DNA from 3 places in the Sphaerimonospora mesophila genome. Region 2 is predicted to be linked to each of the others. Evidence: riboswitches for the same ligand, from Rfam matches in the RefSeq annotation. Region 2 holds a riboswitch; each other region holds the start of a gene.

Region 1 (3,271 bases), on a different contig from region 2:
GACCACCGTGGAGATCACCCTGGCGGAGGACGGTCCGGAGTCGACCATCCTGACCCTCTCGCAGAGCCACTTCGACTACCAGGAGATGATCAGCGGAAGCAGCATCCGCGGGGTCCTGCAGACCTTCTGGTGCCAGGCGCTCGCCAACCTGGCCGACTACGTGGAGGGCCGCGAGATCGGCCCCCGCTGCGACTTCACCGACCCGGTGCTGCGGGGCGAGGTCGTCATCGCCGCCCCCGTCGAGAAGGTGTACCACTCCTTGATCGACTCCGCCGAGGTCAGCGCGTGGTTCGGCTTCCCGATCGAGATCGAGCCGCAGGTCGGCGGCCGCTTCGCGATGGGCGGCATCGACAACGACCCGCAGCCCGCCAAGATCATCGATCTCGACCCCGGCCGTTCGATCTCCGTCGACTGGGGCTCCGCGGGTGTCATGTCCTGGGAGCTGGAGGGCTCGGAGGGCCACACCAGGCTCACGTTCGTGTCGAGTGGCTTCGACGAGACCCGTCCGCCGTACGCCGGCTGGGGTGGCTGGCTGGCCGGCGTGGCCGAGCTGCGCCGCTTCCACGAGCTGGACGACTGGCGCCCGATCCTGCTGGCAGAGGCGCCCTGATCCGGGCTGAACGCATAAAGACGAGCGAGAGGACCGATCACCTGGGTCCGGGGGCTCCGATTCGCGTCTCCGGCCCAGGACGTCGAAGAGCACGTGACCATCATCCGCGACGACCGCCGCTCCCTGCGGGAACGGGCCCTGTGGCGGCCGCCCGGCCCGGGCCCGCACCACGGCCGGCGGCACGGGCAACGTAGGATTTCGGGCGATCAAGGAATCTCGCCCCCAGGAGTTTCGGCTTGCCCGCTTTCTCACGTGAACGGCTCCGCACCGTGGTGGATGCTCCGGCGTTCCAACGCACCGTCATCGCCGTGATCACGCTGAACGGGATCACCCTCGGGTTGGAGTCCTCCGCCGACCCGACGGGCCGATACTCGACGGCCTTCTTCCTGATCGACCACGCCATCACGGCGATCTTCGTGGTGGAGATGGTCCTGCGGATCTCCGCGAAGGGGAAGGCGTTCTTCCGCGACCCGTGGAGCTGGTTCGACCTGATCGTCGTCGGGGCGGCGCTCGTCCCGGCCTCGCAGTCGATGTCGATCCTGCGGCTGTTCCGGTTCCTGCGCGTCCTGCGGCTGGTCTCCGTGGTCCCCAACATGCGCCGCGTGGTCTCGGCGCTGTTCACCGCGATTCCGGGGCTGGCCTCCATCCTGGTCCTGCTGCTGCTGTTGCTGTACGTCGCCGCCGTCATCGGCGAACGGCTCTTCCGTGAGGCGGCGCCGCAGCACTTCGGGAACCTCGGAAAGTCGCTGTTCACGATGTTCACGGTGCTCACCGTGGAGAACTGGCCGCAGGTCGCCGAGGACGTGATGGCCACCGAGCCGCTGGCCTGGGTCTTCTTCGCCGGCTTCATCGTGGTCTCGGCGTTCTTCGTCCTCAACCTGCTCATCGGCGTGATCGTCTCCGCGATGGAGCAGGAGGTCAACGCCGTCCGGTGGGAGGAGGACCAGGCGCTGGAGCTGGAGCAGCACATCGCGGTGATGAAAGAGATCCGGGCGCTCAACGAGAAGATCGACCGGCTGGCCGCGGTCCTGCCGGACCCCGCCGACCACGCGCGCGGGGATTGACCGGAGACCGCTGCCGGTGGACATGGCCGCGATGGCGTGCAGGTAAGGCGATCACGCCCTTGCGCGTCATCCGGAGCCGGGTTACGGTGACGCCGTCCGACGCGGGAGCCCGGTGTGACCGGGCTGAGAGGACGGCTATCGATCAGCCGCCGACCGCCAGAACCTGCTCCGGGTAATGCCGGCGAAGGGAGTTGCGCAGATGAGCGACGCGCGTTCTTCCAGGTCTCGTCCTTCCGAAGGCCGTCCTTCCGGGCCCCGTTTCGCCAAGGTCCACGTGGGTGATCTGCGGGTGCCGATGCGCGAGGTCCTGCTGTCCAACGGCGAACGGGTACGGCTCTACGACACCTCCGGGCCGTACACCGACCCGGCCGTCACCACCGACCTCGGCCGGGGACTGCCACGGCTACGCGAGGAGTGGATCCGCGAACGCGGCGACGTCGCCCCGGGCGGCCCGGGCCGGGCGCTGCGCGCGACCGGCGCGCCGGTGACCCAGCTCGCCTACGCTCGGCGCGGCGTGATCACCCGGGAGATGGAGTTCGTCGCGGTCAGGGAGGGGGTGAGCCCCGAGTTCGTCCGGGAGAAGGTGGCCGCGGGACGGGCCATCATCCCGGCCAACGTCAACCACCCCGAAAGCGAACCGATGATCATCGGCCGCGACTTCCTCGTGAAGATCAACGCCAACATCGGCAACTCGGCGGTCACCTCCTCCATCGAGGAGGAGGTGGAGAAGATGACCTGGGCCACCCGCTGGGGCGCCGACACGGTCATGGACCTGTCCACCGGCCGGGACATCCACACCACCCGCGAGTGGATCATCCGTAACTCCCCCGTGCCGATCGGGACCGTACCCATCTACCAGGCACTGGAGAAGGTGGGCGGGGTGGCCGCCGACCTGTCGTGGGAGGTGTACCGCGACACCCTGATCGAGCAGTGCGAGCAGGGCGTCGACTACATGACCGTGCACGCCGGGGTCCGCCTGGCGTACGTGCCGCTGACCACCCGCCGCAAGACCGGCATCGTCTCGCGCGGCGGGTCGATCATGGCGGCGTGGTGCCTGGCACATCACCGGGAGAGCTTCCTGTACGAGCACTTCGCGGAGATGTGCGAGATCCTCGCCGCCTACGACGTGGCGTTCTCCCTCGGCGACGGGCTGCGGCCGGGCTCGATCGCCGACGCCAACGACGAGGCCCAGTTCGCCGAGCTGCGCACACTGGGTGAACTGACCGCGATCGCCCGGGAGCACGACGTGCAGGTGATGATCGAGGGCCCCGGTCACGTGCCGATGCACAAGATCAAGGAGAATGTGGAGCTGCAGCGCGAGCTGTGCGACGACGCCCCCTTCTACACGCTCGGGCCGCTGGTCACCGACATCGCCCCCGGCTACGACCACATCACCTCCGGCATCGGCGCCGCCATGATCGGCTGGTACGGCACGGCCATGCTGTGCTACGTCACTCCCAAGGAGCACCTCGGCCTGCCCGACAGGGACGACGTGAAGACCGGCGTGATCACCTACAAGATCGCGGCGCACGCCGCCGACCTGGCCAAGGGCCATCCGCTGGCCCAGGCGTGGGACGACGCGCTGTCGGAGGCGAGG
Region 2 (3,271 bases):
CGCCCAGGACGAAGACGTCCTCGCTCACCGTGGTCATCCTCCCTGCACCGCCGTCAGCACCTCGACCCGGTCACCCGGGGACAGCCGCGTCGTCGCCCAGGCGCCGCGGCTCACCACCTCGCCGTTCAGCGCCACCGCGATGCCCGCCGCCGCCGCGGTCAGGGTGCGTACGGCGACGATCACGGTCGCTTCGTCGTCCAGCGAGGTCTCGACCCCGTTGACGGTGACCTTCATTTGGCGAACCTCCCCGGATCGCAGAACTTCACGATCTCCGGCGCCGCGTCGCCGGTCAGAAAAGCGGCGGCGGCCGCCGCGGTGATCGGAGTGAGCAGGATGCCGTTGCGGTGGTGCCCGGTCGCCGCGAGCACGTCGATCTCCCGGCTCTCACCGGCGGGCCAGGGCGCGTCGACCGGCCCGATGAGCGGCAGGTTGTCGGGGGTGCCCGGGCGGAAGCCCACGGTCGTCTCGGCGAGCTCCAGCTCGGTCAGCCCCGGAACCAGCTCACGGGCGTCGCGCAGCAGCTCGTACACGCCTCCTGCCGTCACCCGGCCGTCGAAGCCCAGCTCCTCCACGGTCGCGCCGACCGTGATCTCGCCGTCGCCGCGCGGGACCAGGTAGGCGGGCGACCCGTGCACGAGCCCGCGCACGCACCTGGTGAGGAAGTCGGCGGGGCCGCGCAGCCGCAGGATCTGGCCCTTGACCGGCCGTACGGGCAGCCCGGGCAGCAGCCGCGACGACCACGACCCGGCCGCGACGACGACGCGCGGCGCGGCGGCCACCGTGCCGGAGGCCAGCCGCACCCCCCGCGGGGTGAGCTCGACGGCCCGCTCGGCGATGAGCGTGCCGCCGTTCCTGTCCAGCGCGGCGAGCAGGGCCCGCGCCACCAGGCGGGGGTTGACCCAGGCGTCGTCGCGGGCCAGCATGCCGCCGCGGATCGACGGCGAGAGCATCGGCTCCAGCTTCCGGCACTCGCGTCCGGTCAGCCGCTCCACCCGCAGGCCGAGCGTCTGCTCGAAGGTCGCGAGCTCGTCCAGTACGGCCATGTCGTCGGCGCTGTAGGCGATCTTCAGCGTGCCGTCGGAGCGGTAGTCGAGCCCGACACCGCTGTCGTCCTCCAGCTCGTCGCGGAACGACGGCCACAGCGCCAGCGAGGCGAGGCCGAGCCGTAGCTGCGGCTCCTCGGTGTAGGTGACCTCGCTCACCGGGGCGAGCATCCCGGCCGCCGCGTGCGTCGCGCCGCTGCCGGGGTCCGGATCCACGACCGCGACGGACATCCCCCGCCGGGCTGCACGCCAGGCGACCGACAGACCCTCGACACCGCCGCCCACCACGATCACGTCCGCGGCCGACGTCGCCTCCGGTGTGACTTCCACGCTCGGCACCATCCGCTCCCTTCGCCGGCATTACCCGGATCAGGTTCTCTGGCGGTCGAGAGCCTTCCGCTCTCCTCTCAGCCCGGACCGCCGGGCTCCCGCGCGTCTTACGTCCTCTTGCGTCCCCAACCCTAGCAGTTGCCCAACTCGTTACCAGATCGGGATTGGCGTGCGCCGGGGTTGACAATCTATGGTCAAGATGTGGATCACGTCGTGGTTGTGGGGGCCGGTCTGGCCGGCGTACGGAGCATCGAGGCGCTGCGCGCCCAGGGGTACGCCGGGCGGATCACGTTGATCGGCCAGGAACGGCACCGCCCCTATGACAGGCCGCCGCTGTCGAAGGCGGTGCTGCTCGGCGAGACGGACTCGACCGTCGTCGACTCCGATCTCGACGCGCTGGACGTACGGCTGTGCCTGGGCGCCGCGGCGAAGGGCCTGCGCGATGGCGTGGTGGAGACGACCGAGGGCGAGGTGGACTACGACGGCCTCGTCATCGCCACCGGCGCGGCGCCGATCCGGCTGCGCGGTGAGGGCCGCCAGCACGTGCTGCGCACCATCGACGACGCGATCGCGCTGCGCGAGCGGCTGGTCGCCGGGGCCCGGGTCGCGGTGATCGGCGCCGGCTGGATCGGCGCCGAGGTGGCGACGGCGGCGGCCAGGGCCGGCTGTGCGGTGACCGTGATCGAGGCCGGCGAGACGCCGCTCGCCGCCGCCCTCGGCCCCGACGTCGGCGGCCACACCATCCCCTGGTACGCCGAGGCGGGCGTGGAGCTGCGGCTCGGCGCGATGGTCGGCACGGTCGACTCCGGCGGCGTCACGCTCATGTCGGGCGCCCGGGTCAAGGCCGACGTCGTGGTGACCGGTGTCGGCGTGCGCCCCGCTGTCGGGTGGCTGAAGGGATCGGGTGTCGAACTGGACAACGGCGTGCTCGTCGACGAGCACCTGAAGACGGCGCTGCCCGGCGTGGTCGCGGTCGGCGACTGCGCGAACTGGTGGTCGCGCAGGTTCCGGCGGCGGCTGCGGGTCGAGCACTGGGACACCGCCCTCAGCGCCCCGGACACGGCGGCGGCCACGCTGCTGGGGGAGGAGGCGGTCTATGACCCCGTGCCGTACTTCTGGTCAGAGCAGTTCGGCAGGATGGTCCAGTTCGCCGGGCACCCGCAGCACGGCCCGGCCGTACGGCTGCTGCGGCGCGGCGACCCCCACACCGACGCGAAGTGGACGGTGTGCTGGCTGACCAGGGAAGACAGGCTGACGGCCCTCCTCACCGTGGACCGTCCGCGCGACGTGGTCCAGGGCCGTCGCATCGTCGAGGGCGGCCGCAAGGTCGATCCGGTCAGGCTGGCCGATCCGGCCGTACCGCTCCGCGACTGCATCCTGAACTAATCGAGGTGTTTCGCGGCCGCCTGCCTGTGGTAATGGTGGTTTCGTGACACTTACTGTTGCACAGATCGACCCGGAAACCGACCAGCTCGTGGGGGAATGGCTCCTCCTCTCAGAGGCCGCGCAGAGCCTGGGGCTCACGATCGGCCGCACCAAGCAACTTCTCAAGGACAAGAAGCTCGTCGGCGTCCGCAGGGGCGGCGGCGAGCCACAGGTGCCGGCGGCGTTCATCGCCGACGGTGACGTGCTGAAGGGGCTTCCCGGCACGCTGACCGTCCTGGCCGACGCCGGGTACGACCCGGTCGAGTCGATCCGCTGGCTGTTCACCCCGGACGACTCGCTCCCCGGGTCGCCGATCGACGCGATCAGGGCGGGCCGGCACACCGAGGTCAAGCGCAGGGCCCAGGCGCTCGGGTTCTGACGTTGACCGATATCAGAGAGCGGCTCGCGCGGGCCAGGCTCTATCTCTGTACTGACGGCAGGCGAGACCGCGGCGACCTGGCGGAGTTCCTCGA
Region 3 (3,271 bases), on a different contig from region 2:
CCCATCCCACCCTTTTGGGCGCTGGTTTCCGTCTGTCAGGGGCGGCCCGTCGCGGTTTGCCGAGAGGGCGACAAGCCCTGTGGCGGCTCCGCCTACAGGGTCACGCGGCGCTGCGGTGCTGGCGGCGGGTGATCGGGTGGAGGAGCAGCGTCACCAGGGCGGCGGCGAGGAACGCGGCGAGCGTGGCGCTCATCCACGGCTGGTGGACGAACCCGATGGCCTCGCGCACCTCCACCCAGGCGCGGTCCCACCAGCTCATCTCCTCGGGGGGCGCGGTGACGATCCAGAAGGCGACGAACCCGAGGATCCACGGGACGATCATCGACCAGCGGGCGGGCGCGTCACCGGCGGTGTTCCAGCGCGAGGCGCCCCTGAGAAGGAAGTAGTCGACCACGAGGACCGCGAACATCGGGACGAAGACCGCGCCGATCACGCTGAGGAACGCGCCGTAGGAGTTCACGTCGGCGAGCAGCGCGATCCCGATCGTGAACACCCCGATCACGACCGAGACCACCCGCCGGTCCCAGCGCGGCGCGAGGTTCTGGATGGACATCGTGGTGGAGTAGACGTTCGCGAACGACTGGTCCACCTCGCGCAGCACGAGGATGCCGAAGAACAGCCCGCCGAGCGGCGCGGCCACGAACGGGTCCCAGACCCTGTCCACGTCGTTTCCGACCAGCGCGAGCGCGGCGATGCCCAGGGCGAGGCAGGCGACCTGCGCGATGGTGTAGCCACCGACCACCCCGGTGAACGCAGCGCCGCTCGACCTGGAGTGCCGGGCGATGTCGGCGGCCATCGGCACCCAGGAGACCGACAGCGCGATCACGTAGTCGACGGCCGGCGCGAACGCCTCCCAGGAGCCGCCGTCCGCGAGCGTCGGTCCCTTGGCCACCAGCGCGACGGCCAGCCAGATCATGGAGATCACGACCCCGACCGTGACGTAGCGACGCAGCAGCCGCAGCGCCCCCAGCGGGCGGATCGTGAGCGCGATCGTGACCACCCCGGCCACGATCACCCACACGCTGTACGGCACGGCCGTACCGAAGATCGCCTGTGCGCCGATGGCGATGACCCACAGCTCGAAGGCCCCCCAGCCGAGCATCTGCACGATGTTGAGCACGGTCGGGATGTACGACAGCCGTGCCCCGAAGAGCCCCCGGAGCAGCACCATCGCCGGCTTGCCCGTCCGGGTGCCGGGGATCGCGGCCAGCCCGACCATGACAGTCCCGATCAGGCTGCCGATGACGGCGGCGAGCAGCGCCGCCGTGAGCGTCACCGGCTTGCCGCCGAGCGGGTCGAGCAGGAACAGCGCCCCGGAGAAGCCGAGAAGGCTCACGCCGAGGTTCGCCCAGAACGCCCCCTGGTCGAGCAGCCCCAGCGTCTTGGGGGCCTCCTCGTCGAGGGTCAGGGGGACCTCGGACCGCTCGGGGTCGACGAGACCATCGGGTTCGACATGGGCGGACGTCATCGCACGCTCCCTACGCCGGCATTATCCGGACAGGTTCAGGCGGTCGGCGGCACGCCTCTCGTCTCGAGGAGCCGCCCTCTCAGCCCGGTCACGCCCGAGCTCCCGCGGTTATTCAGCTGTCAAACCGGGATTATGGCATCCCTTTGTCCCAATTTGAACCTCACCCCCCTCGCGACCCCCACCGCGTGATCCCCCAACCCCACCGCGTGATCTTGCGAATACTGTCAAGCTTGCCCGTCTACCTGCACACTTCCTTGTCGTGATCTTGCAGAAACTCGCATCCATGGTGGGCTGCCTGCATGAACACCTTCCGTGATCTTGCACTGCAAGATCACGGAAGGCTCCGTTGCAGGTGGGGCGCGCTCCCTGCGAGAAAGTGCAAGATCACGAAAGGGGTTTGTGCAGGTCGTAGGACATCGCTGCAAGCTTTTGCGAGATCACGGCGAGGGTTTGGGGGGCTGATCCGTGGAGACTTCTAGGCGACGTAGGGGGGTGTGCCGGTCTCGCTGACCATGGAGCGGCCGGCGGCGGCCCATGACTGCATGCCGCCGTCGACGTTGATCGCCTTTCTGCCGATGTGGTTGAGCCACATGGCGGCCTGGGCGGACCTGCCGCCCACACGGCAGATCACATAGACCGTGTCGCCCTGGGGAAGCTCGTCGACCCGGGCCTGAAGATGGCCCAGGGGAATGTGGACGGCATGCGGCGCGTGTCCCGCCTGCCACTCGTCGATCTCGCGGACGTCCAGCAGATATGCGTTCTCGGGTACGGCGTTCGCCGCGATTTCCGGCACCATCATGCGCTCATTCTCGCCGGTCTCAGGAGATGTTCGGGCGGTGTCCCGGCGGAGACGGCGCCGGCATGTCTCCGCCGATCTCGTCACGAGCAGGTTGTCCACAGCCTGTGGATTACTTCGCGGGCTGTGGACGAGCCGGTGGGCGGCTACCAGACGGGCCGTGGCGGGGTGCGCCCGCCCGCCGAGTCCACGAGGGCGCACAGGTCCTCGTAGATCTGGTCGAGCCGGTCGGATCCGATGAGGGCCGCCCAGCGATCCTCGGTCCGGCCCCGCAGTTCGTTCGCGCGCTCGACGTACTCCTGTCCCTTCGGGGTGAGGCCGAGCGCCCGGGCTCGCCGGTCGGTCGGGTGCGGGCGGCGCGTCACGTATCCCCACTGCTCCAGCTCTTCCACGATCTTGGATGCGGCCTGCTTGGTGATGCCGAGGTGGTCGGCCAGGTCGACGGTGGTCGCGTCATCGCGGTCGAGCAGGAACTTGAACGTGTACCCATGGGCCGGACGCAGGGGGTCGCCGCCTTCCGCCTCGATCTGGGCGTGCAGATCGTCGATCATGATCCGATACGCCATCGCCATGAGCAGCGGGATCTCGCCTCGCCTGCGCTTCATCGTCAATCCCCTTGACCATATGGTCAACTTGGTTTACTTTATCGTCAGCTTGATTGACCATTTTAGGAGGTATTCATGCCCGTGGCCAAGGGGGCCGACGCGCCCGCGTTCGAGTTCGACGGAGTCACCTTCCGCCCGCTCGCCGTACCGTCCCGGGGCACCGAGGAACTCGCCGTCTGGCGGGCCGAACTGCCGCCGGGCCGGACGGGATCCGCGCACACCCTGACCCATGAGGAGGTGCTGCTCGTCATCAGGGGCACCGTGCGAGGCGTGATCGACGGGCGGACCTGTGAAGCGGGCCCCGGAGACGTCATCATCTTCCCGGCGAACACTCTCGGCCGGATCGGCAACGCCTCGGACGTGGCGCCCGCCGAGTTCGTCTGCTGCACCACTGCCGGAGTG

The links. A riboswitch is a leader RNA that binds a small molecule or an ion and turns the genes downstream of it on or off. The one in region 2 is predicted to bind thiamine pyrophosphate.
Region 1: another riboswitch for thiamine pyrophosphate. It lies ahead of thiC (phosphomethylpyrimidine synthase ThiC); the one in region 2 lies ahead of thiO (glycine oxidase ThiO).
Region 3: another riboswitch for thiamine pyrophosphate. It lies ahead of AP234_RS18385 (cytosine permease); the one in region 2 lies ahead of thiO (glycine oxidase ThiO).

The regions. Positions count from the first base shown of each region.
Region 1 covers NZ_BCBX01000031.1:214,428-217,698, reverse strand. Annotated here, with positions in the region: gene AP234_RS05355 (SRPBCC family protein) at 1-610, shown strand, start outside; gene AP234_RS05350 (ion transporter) at 847-1,674, shown strand; TPP riboswitch at 1,766-1,881, shown strand; gene thiC (phosphomethylpyrimidine synthase ThiC) at 1,970-3,271, shown strand, end outside.
Region 2 covers NZ_BCBX01000060.1:4,777-8,047, forward strand. Annotated here, with positions in the region: gene AP234_RS32455 (thiazole synthase) at 1-37, opposite strand, end outside; gene thiS (sulfur carrier protein ThiS) at 34-234, opposite strand; gene thiO (glycine oxidase ThiO) at 231-1,373, opposite strand; TPP riboswitch at 1,373-1,485, opposite strand; gene AP234_RS32470 (FAD-dependent oxidoreductase) at 1,575-2,759, shown strand; gene AP234_RS32475 (Rv2175c family DNA-binding protein) at 2,803-3,177, shown strand; gene thiE (thiamine phosphate synthase) at 3,189-3,271, shown strand, end outside.
Region 3 covers NZ_BCBX01000037.1:139,656-142,926, forward strand. Annotated here, with positions in the region: gene AP234_RS18385 (cytosine permease) at 101-1,468, opposite strand; TPP riboswitch at 1,459-1,584, opposite strand; gene AP234_RS18390 (rhodanese-like domain-containing protein) at 1,944-2,267, opposite strand; gene AP234_RS18395 (MarR family transcriptional regulator) at 2,411-2,869, opposite strand; gene AP234_RS18400 (cupin domain-containing protein) at 2,945-3,271, shown strand, end outside.